DNA from 2 places in the Streptosporangium sp. LJ11 genome. Region 1 is predicted to be linked to the other one. Evidence: riboswitches for the same ligand, from Rfam matches in the RefSeq annotation. Region 1 holds a riboswitch; the other holds the start of a gene.
What was found. A riboswitch is a leader RNA that binds a small molecule or an ion and turns the genes downstream of it on or off. The one in region 1 is predicted to bind cyclic di-AMP.
Positions count from the first base shown of each region.

Region 2: another riboswitch for cyclic di-AMP. It lies ahead of ACTOQ3_RS01155 (hypothetical protein); the one in region 1 lies ahead of ACTOQ3_RS02890 (C40 family peptidase).

Region 1 covers NZ_JBPXMB010000002.1:66,187-73,211, reverse strand. Annotated here, with positions in the region: gene ACTOQ3_RS02910 (DoxX family protein) at 1-63, opposite strand, end outside; gene ACTOQ3_RS02905 (glycosyltransferase family 4 protein) at 425-1,549, opposite strand; gene ACTOQ3_RS02900 (M48 family metallopeptidase) at 1,546-2,823, opposite strand; gene ACTOQ3_RS02895 (hypothetical protein) at 2,820-3,668, opposite strand; gene ACTOQ3_RS02890 (C40 family peptidase) at 3,899-4,420, opposite strand; cyclic di-AMP (ydaO/yuaA leader) riboswitch at 4,554-4,713, opposite strand; gene ACTOQ3_RS02885 (class I SAM-dependent methyltransferase) at 5,043-5,741, opposite strand; gene ACTOQ3_RS02880 (NlpC/P60 family protein) at 5,842-6,792, opposite strand; gene ACTOQ3_RS02875 (hypothetical protein) at 7,024-7,025, opposite strand, start outside.
Region 2 covers NZ_JBPXMB010000001.1:236,967-243,991, reverse strand. Annotated here, with positions in the region: gene ACTOQ3_RS01175 (TolB family protein) at 1-1,219, shown strand, start outside; gene ACTOQ3_RS01170 (sugar kinase) at 1,288-2,241, opposite strand; gene ACTOQ3_RS01165 (IclR family transcriptional regulator) at 2,284-3,069, opposite strand; gene ACTOQ3_RS01160 (DUF4253 domain-containing protein) at 3,331-4,203, shown strand; cyclic di-AMP (ydaO/yuaA leader) riboswitch at 4,569-4,719, shown strand; gene ACTOQ3_RS01155 (hypothetical protein) at 4,987-5,814, shown strand; gene ACTOQ3_RS01150 (hypothetical protein) at 5,952-6,323, opposite strand; gene ACTOQ3_RS01145 (roadblock/LC7 domain-containing protein) at 6,336-6,722, opposite strand; gene ACTOQ3_RS01140 (hypothetical protein) at 6,775-7,025, opposite strand, start outside.

The DNA.
Region 1 (7,025 bases):
GAAGGCCGAGAAACCCACCCAGAGGGCGGCGAGGACGGTGACGACGACGGCAGTGGTGGACATGGGGACACTCCCTGGTAGTGCTTCCTTGTGACACCGATCCTGCGAGCCGTGGTTGATATCTCCGCGATGCGTTCACGATGCGCGGCCTACCGACCGGCCCGCGATCCGGCGGGGACCGTTTCGCTCGGGGTCCGGTCGGTGGCCGCAGGCGGTCGGTGACCGGGTGACGGGCCGGCCGGTGCCGCGGTTGCGCCAGATGGCGGCGGCCGACGCGGTCCGGTCTCCGGACGGCACGGGGGCATCCGGCCCGCCACGGACGTGCCTCACGGGCGGGCTCACCGACCGGTACGCGTCGCCGTACCTGTTCCCGGACTGTTCCCGGCCTGTTCCCGGACTGTTCCCGGCATCGGGACCTGCTCGCCTAGGGGGCCTCCGCGGGCTCCAGGAGGCGGGCGAAGCGGGAGGCGGCGAGGTCCCAGTTCCACTCGCGCGCCGCCCACTCGCGCCCGCGCTCCCCCATCGCACGCGCCCCGGCCGGATCCTTGAGCAGGCCGACCAGGGCCGCCGCGACCTCCTCGGGGCGGGTGCCGTCGACGACCAGGCCGGTCTCCCCGTTCAGCACGGCGTCGGGGGCGCCGCCCGAGGAACCGGCCACCACGGGCAGGCCGCTGGCGGAGGCCTCCAGGTAGACGATGCCGAGTCCCTCCACGTCGACGCCGCCCAGACGGGTGCGGCACGGCATGGCGAACACGTCACCCGCGGCGAGGTAGCCGGGCAGCTCCGCCTCCGGCACCGGGCCGGTGAGCCTCACCGAAGCGCCCATCGGCCGGGCCAGCCGTTCCAGGGTCCTGCGGTACGGGCCCCCGCCGACGATCAGGAGCACCGCGCCGGGCACGTCCCCGACCACGCCGGGCCAGGCCCGCAGGAGCGTGTCCTGGCCCTTGCGCGGCACCAGCCTGGACAGGCAGACCACCACCGGCCGCTCCCCCAGGCCGAGTCGCGCGCGCACCCGCCCCCCGCCGGCCCCCGGGTGGAACACCTCGGTGTCGACGCCGGGCGCGAGCCGCACCAGTTTGTCCGCCGCCATCACCCTGGCCAGCCGCCGGCGGGTGTACTCCCCCAGGTAGGTGACCACGTCGGCGTCCGCCCCGATTCTGGCGAGCACCCGGCGGCCGATCGGGATCCCGGCCCAGCCCGCCTCGTGGCCGTGAGTGACCATGACGACGCGACGGGCCCCGGCCTCGCGCATCCGGGGCGCGAGCAGCCCGAGCGGCGCCGCCGCCCCGAAGACCACGGTGTCGCACCCGAACTCGGCGACCAGCCCGGCGGCCCGGCGGGCGACGGCGGGCGTGGGCAGCATCAGCGAGGTCGGGTGCCGCACGACGGGGTACGGCTGGCGCAGGTCGAAGGCCGCGCTGCCGGCCCACCGGGGGGCGTAGACGACGACGGAGCCGGGCGGGCGGCGGGCGATGAGACCGTACACGAACGACTGGATCCCCCCTGCGCGGGGCGGGAAGTCGTTCGTGACGACCAGCGTGCGGCTCACGGTTCGGGGAGGCCGTTCAGCCGTGCCCAGGATCGCGCCAGGGCGATGCGCTGCGGCGTCGTGGGATGCGATGCATAAAGTACATATTCGACTAGATCTGGCGACAAATCCGAAATATTGGTGGCCGCCAGTCGTCTCTGCATGGCGACGAACGTCGCCGGGTCCCTGGTCAGGTCCAGCGCGTGCACGTCCGCACGGGCCTCGATCTGCCTGCTCACCAGGTTCTGGGCCGGTCCCGACAGGACCGTGGCCAGGCTCAGCAGCCCCATGACCAGTCCCACCGCCCTCGGGTCGCCGAGGGAGAAGATCCCCGCCCGGCGCCGTACGGCCCCGGCGGAGGTCACCGCGTAGAGCAGGCACGCCCCGAACGCCGCGCCCAGGCCGCCGACGAGCGTGCCCGACAGCACGTCGCCCGCCTTGGCGTGGCCCAGCTCGTGGGCGACCACCAGCTCGACCTCGTCGGCGGGCGCGCGGAGCAGCGTGTCGTAGACCACGATCCTGCGGGTCGCGCCGAATCCGGAGACGTACGCGTTGAGCGCGGTGGTCCGCCGGGAGGCGTCGGCGACGAGCACGTTCTCGACCGGCACGCCGTCCCTGGCGGCCATGGCGAGCAGGTCGTCGCGGAGCTGCCCGGCCTCCAGCGGCCTGAAGTCGTTGAAGACCGGCTCGATGAGCACCGGGTAGGCGAAGGAGGCGACCACGGTCAGGGCGAAGGCCCCGGCCGCCGCGGGGATCCACCAGCGCCGGTAGCGCCGCGCCAGGGCGATCACCGCCAGCACCATGATCGCGGTCAGCGCGGTGCCGATGCCGGTGCTCTTGGCCCGGTCGGCCGCCCACGCCGGCCAGGCCTGGGTGGACAGCCCGAAGTCGCGCAGGTGGCTCTCCGACCACATCCCCAGGGGCCAGCGCAGGATCGCCACGGCCACCGACAGCGCCAGCACGCCGAGGAGCGCCCGCAGCCACCAGGGCCCCGGCAGCCGGCCGGCGAGCCGCGCGCCCAGCGGGGTGGCCACCAGCACCCCCGCCACGACCAGCGTCAGGCCGAGCGACAGATAGCCGGGAAGGCTGACCAGCGCGTCGAACGTCCCGGCCCTGGCGATCTGCTCGGCGGTGAAGTCGCGGGCCGGATCGGGAACGACGGCCGGGGCCCCCTCGGGCAGCGCCCTCCAGGGCGTCATGAACGCCACGACCGCCAGCGTGACCACCCCCAGGGCGGCCAGCGCCCACCCCGCCGACCGCACGCCCGCGGGCGTGTCCGTCGTGCTCAGCGTCACGTGAGTTCCTCCCTGAGGTAGTCGCGCCAGGCTCGGGTGAACTCGTCCACCGGCAGGCCGAGCGTGCTCTCGACATCGCTACCGTAGAGCCTCACCAGGGCCTTCTCCCCGAAGCGCTCCGCGACGAACCGGCAGGCGAGCCACGCCTCCTCGTAGGCCTGCGCGAGCCTCGGCGCGCCGGGGGCGAAGTCGGCCGGGCCGGGGAGCCTGGCGGGCAGGACGCCCGAGCGCACCTCGGCGGCCAGTTCGGCGGCGGCCGTACGCACCGCGATCCCGGCGTCGCGGTAGCCCGCGTAGTCGGCGAAGCCCTCCGACAGCCACATCGGCACCCGGCCGCCGCGGGTCGCGCCGGTGGCCACGTGGGCGAGCTCGTGGGTGATCACCACGTCCCTGCCGGTCGCGGTGAGCCGGGCGTACCCCGACGGCAGGACGACCACCCGGTCCGCGGTCGCCATCGCGGCCAGGCCGCGGGTGCTCCCGGCCCCGGCGAGCGCCGCGGCCTCGGCGTCGGTGGCGGGGAAGAGGACCACCGCGGGGACCGGCCCCCAGATCGCCGCGATCGTCGCGCGGGCCCGGTCGGCCCTGGCCGCCAGATCCCGCAGGACGGCGGCCGGGACGCCGTGGCCGATCACGAGGGAGTGCTCGCCCCGGACGGTGACCGCGGCGCCCCGCCACAGGTCTCGGGGGTCGCGCGGGCTCCGGGAGGCGTACGGGACGAGGGGGCGGGGGGCGCGCGGGAGGGGTGCGGCTCCGGCCAGGAGAGGTCCCGTCCCGGCGAACGGGCCGGCGCTCATCAGCGCCAGCATCCCGGCGAGCACGGCGCGGCGCCCTTTCGGGACGGACACGAGCCGATGGTACTCGACCGGCATGGAGCGGCCCCGGTCCTCCTGGTGGAGGACCGGGGCCGCTTTTCCGTGCTCGGGCGCGTGCTCGGGCATGTGCTCGGGCGCGTGCTCCGGCGCGGGCTCGGATTCCGTACCTGGGCTCCGTGCTCACGCGCGGGTCCCGGGCTCCGTACCCGGGCTCCGTACCCGGGCTCCGTACCCGGGCTCCGTACCCGGGCTTCGTGCGGGGCTCAGGCCCCGGGCCGTACCGCTCCGGCGAAGGAGGACCTGTAGTAGCCCGCCAGCCTCACGACACGGACCGTCTTGCCGCTGCTCGGCGAGTGGACCATCCTGCCCTTGCCGACGTACATGCCGACATGACCCTTTCCACTGAAGAACAGCAGGTCACCGGGGCGCAAATTGCTCCACGAGACCTTTTTCCTGATCGACCTGTACTGGCTGTGCGTGATCCTGGGAAGGGACACGCCCGCCTTCCGCCAGGCGTACCGGACGAGCCCCGAGCAGTCGAACGCTCCGGGACCGGAGGCTCCCCACCGGTACGGATCGCCGATCTGCCTCTTGGCCGCCGAGACCGCCTTGCCGGCCCGGACCTTCTGCAGTGCCGCCCTGCTCTTCCTGGCCTTGGCCTTGACCGTGGCCTTGGTTTCGGCCTTGGCCTTGGTCCCGGTCTGAGAGGCGGTCTTCTTGGTGCTCTCGGCCTTCTCGGAGACACCGGCCACGCTGTTGACCAGTATCTCGGAGGGGCCGTCCACCGCCTGCGCCGCCGTGGACCCCAGGGTGACCGCTCCGGCTGAGGCGGTCAGGGTGAGGGCGATGCCGCCGAGGGAAAGGCGGAAAAGGCGCGACAGACGAGGGTTGTACGGGGTGGTAGACAGGATTTCTCCTTGGGACTTCCACTGATGCCTACCGGGTTAGCTGACGGATTCGGGCTTGGAAGATGCCCTACGGCACAAACGCGCCGATTCACCCCTGGCCACGCTGTATCGGGCCTTTTGGGTCCCCGGTTCCATGCCTCCTGGCTGCATAGATTCGGCGGGCCGCCGCGACGAGCCCTGCCCCCGGGTGGGGGCGCGGCGGCCGGTTGGATTTCTATAGGGACACCGGCCCGAAGACCGACATTCACCGCGACGGCGTGGCTTGCACGTCGCGACGCCAGAAGTTACCCCGATCTCCAACTTTCGGCAAAGCATTCGCCAAATTGGAAGATCTACTACCCCTCTTGATCTTCCTGTTACCCCTGCTTAATGGCTATTTATGCTATTGAGATATGACTCTCGTCACACCCTTCTCTCTAGTCCGACAAATCACGATTTATGTAATCTTCATCACACTCACCGCCGGTGGAGCGGTCCCGGACGATCCGGCCGGGTGACCTCAGCGCCTGACGCACGTGTAGGCGCCGTACATCGACTCCCGGAAGCCCGCCTCGACGATCTCGAATCCGGCGGCGTCGAGCATCGGTTCGAGCAGCCACCTGAAGGTGCTGTACTCGGTGCGCAGATGCTCGGCGTAGTCGTCGCGGGTGTAGCCCAGCGCGGGATCGCCCGCCGCGCCGTCGAGCCAGCGGCCGAGCACGGCGTCGGCGTCGGCCGGCCGGAAGTCGAAGATCAGGTCCCGCAGGCGCAGGACGCCCCCGGGCCGTACGATCCGCGCGACGCGGTCGAGCGCGACGGCCTTCCAGAAGTCGGGGAGCTGGTGGAGCGCGTGGCGGGTGTAGACCGCGTCGGCGGGCGGCCCCGCGTGCTCGTAGGACAGGAAGCCCGCACGCACGCGCTCAAGGCCGGAGAGCCCCTCCTCGGCGGCGCGGGCGCCGAGGAAGTCGTGCATCGCCGGGGAGACGTCCACCGCCACCACCCGCCGGAACCGCCGCGCCGCGGCGAGGGCGAACTGCCCCGTCCCCGCGCCGAACTCCACGACCGTCGCCGCCTCCCCCACGCCGTGCCCCGCGAGCACGGCGAGGTCCTCCCCGGGGTCGGGCCTGCCCTGCTTGCGGTCGAACCCGGCGACGAACGCGGCGTCGAGGTGCTCGGGACCGGCGTACGCGAGCTCGTCGGGCATCCACGGCTTGATCATGTCCCGATGCTGGCAGTACCGCCGTGTCCGGCACATCCGGTTTTTTCCGGCACCCCGTCACGCGCGAGGCGGGGCCGGGACCTCCCCGGCGGGAGCGCGGTCAGGGGCGGACGGCTCCGACGATGCGGCGGCCGTAGGCGGACAGCGGGACGACCTTGACGACGTCGCCGGTCTGCGGGGCGTGCACGATCTGGCCGTTGCCCGCGTACATGCTGACATGGCCGAGACCCTCGCTGAAGATGAGGTCGCCCGGCTGGAGCTCGCTCAGCGAGACCTTGCGGCTCGCGCCCCAGCTCCACTGCTCCCAGGTCGTGCGGGGGAGGCTGACCCCCCCGCTGCGCCAGGCGCCCTGGACCAGGCCGGAGCAGTCCCAGCCGCCGGGGCCCGTGCCACCGTACCGGTAGGGCTTGCCGACCTGGGCGAAGGCGAACTGCAGGGCGGCGCGGGCGTTGCCCGAGGCGGAGCCGTTGTACTGGATCCCGGCGCTCTCGGGGTTGCCCGTCCTGAAGGCGTTGAGCTCGCGCAGGATCTTCGTCTGGGCCTTGACCATCTTGTCGGCCCTGGCCTTCTCCCTGGCCAGCTCGTCACGCGTCTCGTCGGCCTCGGCCAGCGCCTTTTTCGCCTGGTCCCGGCTGGTCCGCAGCGCCTTGGTGGCCTCGTCGAAGGCGTTCAGGGACTGGGCGCGGGAGGTGGACATCTGGTCGGCGGCGGCCAGGCCGCTCAGCAGGGCGCCGGGATCGGCCTGGTAGATCATGCCTTCCCAGCCGTTGATCACGCCGACCTGGTAGGTGCTGACGGCCATCGTGACGAGCTCCTTGCGCAGCCCGGCGACCTGCTCGTTCTGGCGGGTCAGGTCCTCGTTGAGCGTGCGGTACTTCTTCCTGGCCCGCTTCCACTTCTCCGAGGCCTGGTTGTACTTCTCGACGACCTGGTCGGCCTGCTCGTTGAGCTTTTCCAGCTTCTTCTTGGCCTGGGCGGCCGTCGGCTTCGGCTCGGCGGACGCTCCGCCCATCGGCAGCGTCAGCAACGCGAGAGCGAGTCCGACCGCCACCGGTATCCGAATCAGTCCAACCGGCAAACCCGCCACGGCCACGTCAACGCCTCCCGACTGCACCAGACCTGCGGCGAATAGTACAGAAGAAGTAATGATTGACTCACCTTTTCGCCGGGTTTGCTCCTTAATTGCAGGTGAAACCCTTTACCCGCGACCGGCGGCGCCCGTCTCGCGACCGGCGGCGCCCCGGCCACGGGGGCGGTCCGCCCCGGACCCCGCCCGGTCCCGCT
Region 2 (7,025 bases), on a different contig from region 1:
CCTGTCCGCGCACATCGTGGCCCGTTCCCGGCGTCGCGGGACGCGCGCGCGGGCCCTGGCCACCGCCGCCGCGGCCCTCGCCGTGGCGGTGGTGGCGGGTGGGCTCGCGGTGGCGGTACGCGGCGCCGCGAACCATCCGGACCCGACGGCGGCGGACCCGACGGCCGTGTCGAGCGCCGGGACCGCGGAGCCGCGCCTTCCGGGCGAGGTGTCCGAGATCCCGGACCCTGTCGAGAAGGTCTGGCCGCAGGCGGTCAGGAAGATCCCGGCCCTGCTGCCCGACGGGCGCGAACTCCGGCCGCACGCCTTCATCGACGACCACACGCTGCTCACCGGGACCTGGTCGAGTCTGGAGAAGTCCGACGCCCTCTACGCCTACGACATGGACAGCGCGAAAATCCGCAAGATCACCGACATTCCCACGCCGAAGGGGACGGTGACGTTCGCCTTCGACTTCACCATCGGCGCCGGACAGGTGGTCTGGTGGACGACTCGCAACATCGGTGACGAGAAGCTCGCAGATCTGTGGGCGGCCCCGCTCGCCGGCGGCGAGGCCCGGCTCGTGGCCTCGCACCGGAACGGCGAGGAGGACGCGGACGAGGCTCTCGACCCGCCGGCCGTGACCGGCGACGGCAGGATCGCCTTCTCCTTCAGGGAGAGCGACGGCGTCTTCACCGTCCCCCTCGGGGGCGGGGCGGTGAAGCCCGTCGCGGGCGCGGAGAGACATCACGTCATGCGCTGGCCGTGGGTCGGTACGGCCGGGATGTTCGACTTCCTCGAAGAGACGACCTCCGCCGAATTGACGGCCCTGGCCGAACTGCTCAACGTGGAGACCGGGGAGAAACGCACGGCAGTGGTCAACCCCGGTGAGCTCGACGTGCAGTGCGGGCTGACCGCGTGCATCGGCAGGAAGGCCGGCGGCGGGTTCTTCCACCGGCTGCGCGACGGTTCCCGGGAGAAGGAGTTGCCGTTCGTCCCGGCCCATGCGTTCGGCGATTTCGTGGGCCGCTTCCAGAGCTCGACCTACCGCAAGGAGAGGAAGTCGGAGGGTGCCCTCCTGCACGATCTGGTCACCGGCAGATCCGGCGATTTCGGGGTCCGTCCCGGCAAGAACGGCCTGCAAATACCGGGGCCGGGGGCCGGGATGAGCGGTGAACGGCTGATCAGCTACCGGCTCGGGGACCAGCGCGTGGTCATCGACCTCAGCAAGATCGACTAAGGCGCCGTCGCCACGGGCCCGGCGTCCCGCCCCGCACCGCGGGCCGCCGCTCCCGGGAAGGGCCCGGTTCAGCGGCTGACCGCGTCCACCGTGTCGGCCGGGCGCAGCAGGTCCAGGTCGGAGCGGCGGGGCAGGCTCTCCCAGTCGCCGTCGGCGGTGACGGCGAAGGCTCCCGCGGCGCCGGCCGTGGCCAGGCGCCGCTCGGGGGCCGCCCCGGCGAGGGTCTCGGCGATCCAGCCCGCGGCGAAGGCGTCCCCGGCGCCCACCGGGTCGAGCTCGACGACCCGGTAGGGCTCCGCGTGCCGTACGGTGCCGTCGGAGAGCTCTATCGCGCCGAGGGCGCCGCGCTTGATGAGGACGTGGCGCGGGCCGAGGGCCGACAGGGCTCCGGCCAGGGTGAGCGGGTCGTCCCCCTCGACGACCAGCCGGGCCTCGGCCTCGGTCGCGAACAGGACGTCCACGGAGGCGACGGTCTCGCGCAGCGCGGCGGAGGCCTCGGCGGGCGTCCACAGGGCACGGCGGTAGTTGACGTCCATCGACACGATCGCGCCCGCGGCGCGAGCCTCGGCGATCGCGGCCCGCACCGCCTCGGCGGCGGACGCCGACAGCGCGAGCGTGATGCCCGTGACGTGCAGCACGCGTGCCGAGCGGATCAGCGAGACGTCCAGGTCGGAGGGGCGCAGCCGGGATCCGGCGCTCGCCGAGCGGTAGTAGCGCACGTCGACCGTCTCGGCCGTGCGCCTGCTCTTGATCATCAGGCCGGTGGGCGCCTCGGGATCGACCCGCATCCCCCGCACGTCGACGCCCTCGCCGGCCAGCGTCGAGCGCAGCAGCTCGCCGAACTCGTCGGCGCCCACCCTGCCGATCCAGGCCGCGCGCCCGCCGAGGCGGGCGACGCCGATGGCCACGTTCGACTCCGCGCCGCCCACGCCGAGCCCGAAGTCGCGGGCGTGCCTGAGCGGGCCGGTGCGCCGCGCGGTGAACAGCGCCATGCTCTCACCGAGCGTTACCAGATCAGTCATGGAAAACGGGTCCTTAGGGAGTCGGCGGGCGGGCTTCGTCGGTCATCGGGTCGACCCGAGCTTTCTGGAGATGCGCAGGGCCGTCTCGGCCACCAGGGGACCCAGGTCTCGCACCCGCGCGGCGGTGATCCGGGAGGTGAGGCCCGAGATGGAGATCGCCGAGGTGGCGACGTCGTTGTGGTTGAAGATCGGCGCCGCGACGCAGCGCACCTCGGGCTCGTTCTCGCGGTCGTCGACCGAGTAGCCCCGCTGCCGGATCCGGCCCAGCTCGGCGCGCAGGCGCGCGGCGTCGGTGATGGTGTACCGGGTGACGTGCGGCATCCCGGCGGCCACGATCTCCTCGACGGCCTCCTCCGGCTGCCAGGCGAGGATCGCCTTGCCCACGGCGGTGCGGTAGACGGGGTTGCGGCTGCCGATGCGCGAGGCCATGCGCACGTTGGTCTCGTTCTCGACCTTGTCGATGTAGACCACGTCGGGCGGATCGTAGACCACGAGGTGGACGGTCTCCCTGGTCTCCGCCATCAGGCGGTGCGACTCCTCGGCGGCCACCGTCCGCAGGTCGAGGGTGGACAGGTAGGCCTGCCCGAGGTGCAGGGCGCCGCTGCCCAGCCGGTATGCGCCGCTCCTGCGGTCGCGCTCCAGGAGCCTGGCCTCGATGAGCGGGGCGGTCAACCGGAGCACCGTGCTCTTGGACAGGTCGAGCGCCTCGGCGAGCCGGGTGAGCGACAGGCCGTGGCCCGCACCCGCGTGGTCGCGTACGTGCGCGAGGACGGCGAGGGCGCGTCGGAGCGAGGCCGACCGGTTGCGTTCCGGAGCGGGCTCACTCATCGCGGCTTCCCAATGTGATCCGGCAATCGAATACCTGGTCAAGGTAGGCGAGTACCCCGCCCTGCGGCCACTTTGCAGCACAACGTTCTGCACTGCACAACAAACCGCGCCTGGCCGGCCGGACGGACGGTGGAGGACGGGCACCCACCCGGTTCCGTTTCTCCCCACTACCGATAATTTTTGCCTGGACCAGGGCAGAACTGTCCCTCGGGATGGTTGACAGGCCAAAATTGGTCCGTGGTCAGGATCGGATCGGTAGAGATGAGCGATTGTGAGAGTGAGCGACTTCCGCCAGTTCTGGGCCAGCTGTTCGCCGATGGAGCCGACGGAGCCGACGGGAGCGAGGGCGGCGACGGGACCGGCGGGGGCAGGGGCAGGAGGCTCTCGGTGGAGCTGCCGCCGGGGGACGTGGTGTGGCCCGACCCCGGTTACGCCCAGCTCGCCGTCCGTCGCCGTCCGGCGTTCTGGCTCAGCGAGGTGGCGGTCTCCGGCGAGTACTGGGCGCGGCTGAGGGCCCAGCACGAGCGGTCGGGCCTGTGGCCGGTGCTGCTGGAGGACTCCGTCCAGCCCTGGTCGGCCGGCCAGATCGCCCCGGACACGGCCGGTCAGATCGACAACTACCACGCCGCCGCGTTCATGGCCGAGGTGTGGTCCGACTGGATCGCCAAGGCCAACCTCGACCAGCTCGAACTGCTCGAGCCCTTCGGACCCGAGTGCCCCGGCCCGGCCCCCCCGGGCAGGCTCGCCGCAGACCCCGGCGTGGTCGCCGACTGGTACGCCGGGCTGGTGGCCGAGCGCAGGACCCCGCTCGGGCTCGTCGCGGTCGAGCGCGGGGCCGACGCCCTCGCCGTCATGGGCTGGCAGGGCGCCCTCAACCACAACGAGTGGATGGTCCCGCTCGCGGCCGTCGTGCGCAGCTGGGAGGACAGGTTCGGGGTGCGGGTGGTCGGCATGGGTTTCAACACCCTCGACCTCAGCGTCGCCGCGCCCCCGACCACCTCCGAGCACGCCCTGCACGTCGCCGCGGAGCACTGGACGTTCTGTCCCGACAGCATCATCCAGGGGGCGGGGAACCTCATCGACTACGCCGAGCAGATCAAGGGCAGGAACGCCTGGTCGTTCTGGTGGGACTGAGCGGGGCCGGGCGGGACCGGTCGGCCGGGGACGACCCGCGGGGCGGGCTCCCCTTGAGTGAACCTTTACGGAAAGGGATCGGCCGGCCTGGGGAGGGCTCGCGAGGCGGCGTTCCGCCGCGTGGATCTCCGGGCGCGGGGCCCTGGAACGGGGCCCGGGACGGGGTTTCGGGGCTGGACACCGAGATGGGGGAGACATCCGTGCTGGTAGGACGGGTGTTGGCCTGACGGGGCGATCGATGAGGCTTCCTTGAACCTTGTAGGTAGATCTTCTGGGGTTTTCATGGTGTTTGCTTTGCTTTGTCCGGTTTTGGTGGGTAGTGTCCACAGTCATCGGTAGGCGACCTGCCCTTCACAAGAGGGAGCGGCCGGCCGACGTCGAATCCCGAGGGCCCGCAGGGGCCCCGGAGCCGGGGAACCACTTTTCCGGGGTGAATCCGCCGCGACCACGCGGCGGTAGGGCAACTCCACCGCCCGAACCCGTCAGCTAACCCGGTAGACGAGATGGAGAGGAGATCCCCTCATGGATCACCGCGTTACCACGTCGGTGCAGCCCTTGTCCGTGCCGACCACCTGAACTTTTCCCCCCTTCCGCCGACATCCCCCGTTCCCCCCGGACCTTCTCGCCGCGCCTGATCGCGGCACCTTCCAGATCGTGCTCCGCGTAGCGATTGCCTGAGATTCCGGCTACGCCCCCTTTTCCGACGAGCGCGTCCCCGCCAGTGCACCCCTTCGGTGTGTCGCACGTGGCTGCCCCGTTCCCTCGCGAAAGAGCCTTTTCTCCATGCGCCCCTTCCTTGGTTTGCACAAGAACGGCCTGAGCAAGTTCACCTGGCAGAAGAACAAGCCCCGCGGAAGCCGCCTCGCCGCCGCCGCTCTGGTCGGCGCGAGCGTCCTCGCCGCCACCGGTGTCGCGGTGGCGCTGCCCGCATCCACCTGTTTCGCCGCCACCGCCGACCCCGAGGTCGGGGTGGCGAAGGCCAGCGCCGAGTCCGTCCTCCTCCAGGGCGCGACCACGGCCTCCTACTTCTGGGACGACTCCTCCGGCCGGGCCGGTGACACCGGTCTGCCCGCCAGCGGCCGGCCGATGCAGAAGGGCATGATCGCCAGCCCGAGCTGGCCCCTGCTCACCGAGGGTTACCTCATCTACAAGGGCAAGAAGGCCAAGTTCTTCGTCGGCGACCGCGGCCCCGGTTCCCCCTCGAACCAGGGCATCATGATCGACATCGACGCCAAGACCTTCGCCGACCTGACCGGTGGAACGTTCAACGCCAGCACGCTCGGCGTGGACGGCAACGGCGGGATGGGCCACATCGACATCAAGTACGTGGTCACCAAGTGGGGTGACGGTACGGGGATAAAGAACCACCCCGTCGCGTTCTCCACCGGTGCCTGGAGCCGCAGGGACACCAGCCCGGCCAAGCCTCCGACGGTCGTCTTCGCCAAGGCCCAGGAACTGGGGATAGGCGTGCAGACCCAGCCGGTGAGCGCCGCGGTGCGGCCGTGGACCGGCAAGCCCAAGGTCATGGTCGAGTCCGCCTCCTGGCACGCCCCGGCCGGCGTGGCCGTCGCCGGTGCCCGCGCCGCCGAGATCGGCGCGGGGAAGGGCTGAGCCGGAGCCGCCGCCCTCCGGAGTCCTCCGGGAACGCTCCGAAAGGGCTCCGGGAGGGCTCCGGGAGGACTCCGGGAGGACGCTGAGAGGACTCCGGTGCGGTCCGTGCCTCCCGGGGCGCGGACCGCACCGGAGGATCAGACTTCGAGCTTCTCCTCGATGCCGCGCAGGGTGTGCCGCGCGAGCGCGAGGTTGGCCCGGTTCCGGTCGAGAGCCAGGTAGAGGAACAGCCCTTTGCCGCTCCGGCCGGCGATCGGGCGGATCACGTGGTACTGCGTGCCGAGCGTGATGAGGATGTCCTCGATGCCGTCCTTGAGGCCGAGCGACTCCATGGTCCGCATCTTGGCCTTGACGACCTCGGTGTTACCCGCGGCCGCGATCTGGAGGTCGAGGTCCTTGGACCCGCCGAGCGCGCCCAGCGCCATCCCGCTGTTGTAGTCGACGACGACCGCGCCGACGGCACCGTCGATCGCCATCATCTCCTTGAGCGAGATGTCCATGTTGCCCATTGCTGTCTCCGATCACTGGGGTATCGATGTGCGCGAACCGGCGGCGGCCAGTCTGGCCGCCGTCTTGCGGCCCTCCAGCCGGAGCAGCCCGAGGTTGGTCCCCGGGCGCGCCAGGACTGTGAGGACGATCTTGGGTCCGGCGGCGTAGAACGCCGCGTAGCCGTTGGTGCCGGAGATCAACGTCTCCTCGAAGGTGCCCTTGCCGGCCATGCTCGTCATCCGGCGGCTGAGGGCCAGCACCGCGGAGGAGAGCGCCCCGGTCTGCTCGGTGTCCCTCTCCAGGTCGCTCGCTATCGTCAGACCGTCGACGCTGCACGCGATGCTCCCGTTCACGTCGGGTACGCGTTCTCGCAGCGCCGCCATCTCGCGCCGTATCTCCTCACGCAGTTCCACCGGCATCCTCCTTCCGATCAGCTTCAGCGTCCGCAGCCTTATCGGCATGTGACCGGGCTCAAGTCATCGCCTCCAATGCGTTCCTGAGCCGGATGAGCAGACTGACGTCGGCCGGGTCCCCGTTCGCCCTGGGAAGCCACTGCGACGTCTCCGGAGAACCCGTACCGGCCGCCGGGATCTCCGTGGCACCCCTCGTCCGCCTGGGCAGCGGCGCCGGCGCCTCGGGGGCCCCGGGGGCCCCGGGGGCCCCGGGGGCCTCTGCCGGAGCGGGCTCCGGGAGGCGGAGCAGCCCGGACGAGGCGAGCTGCC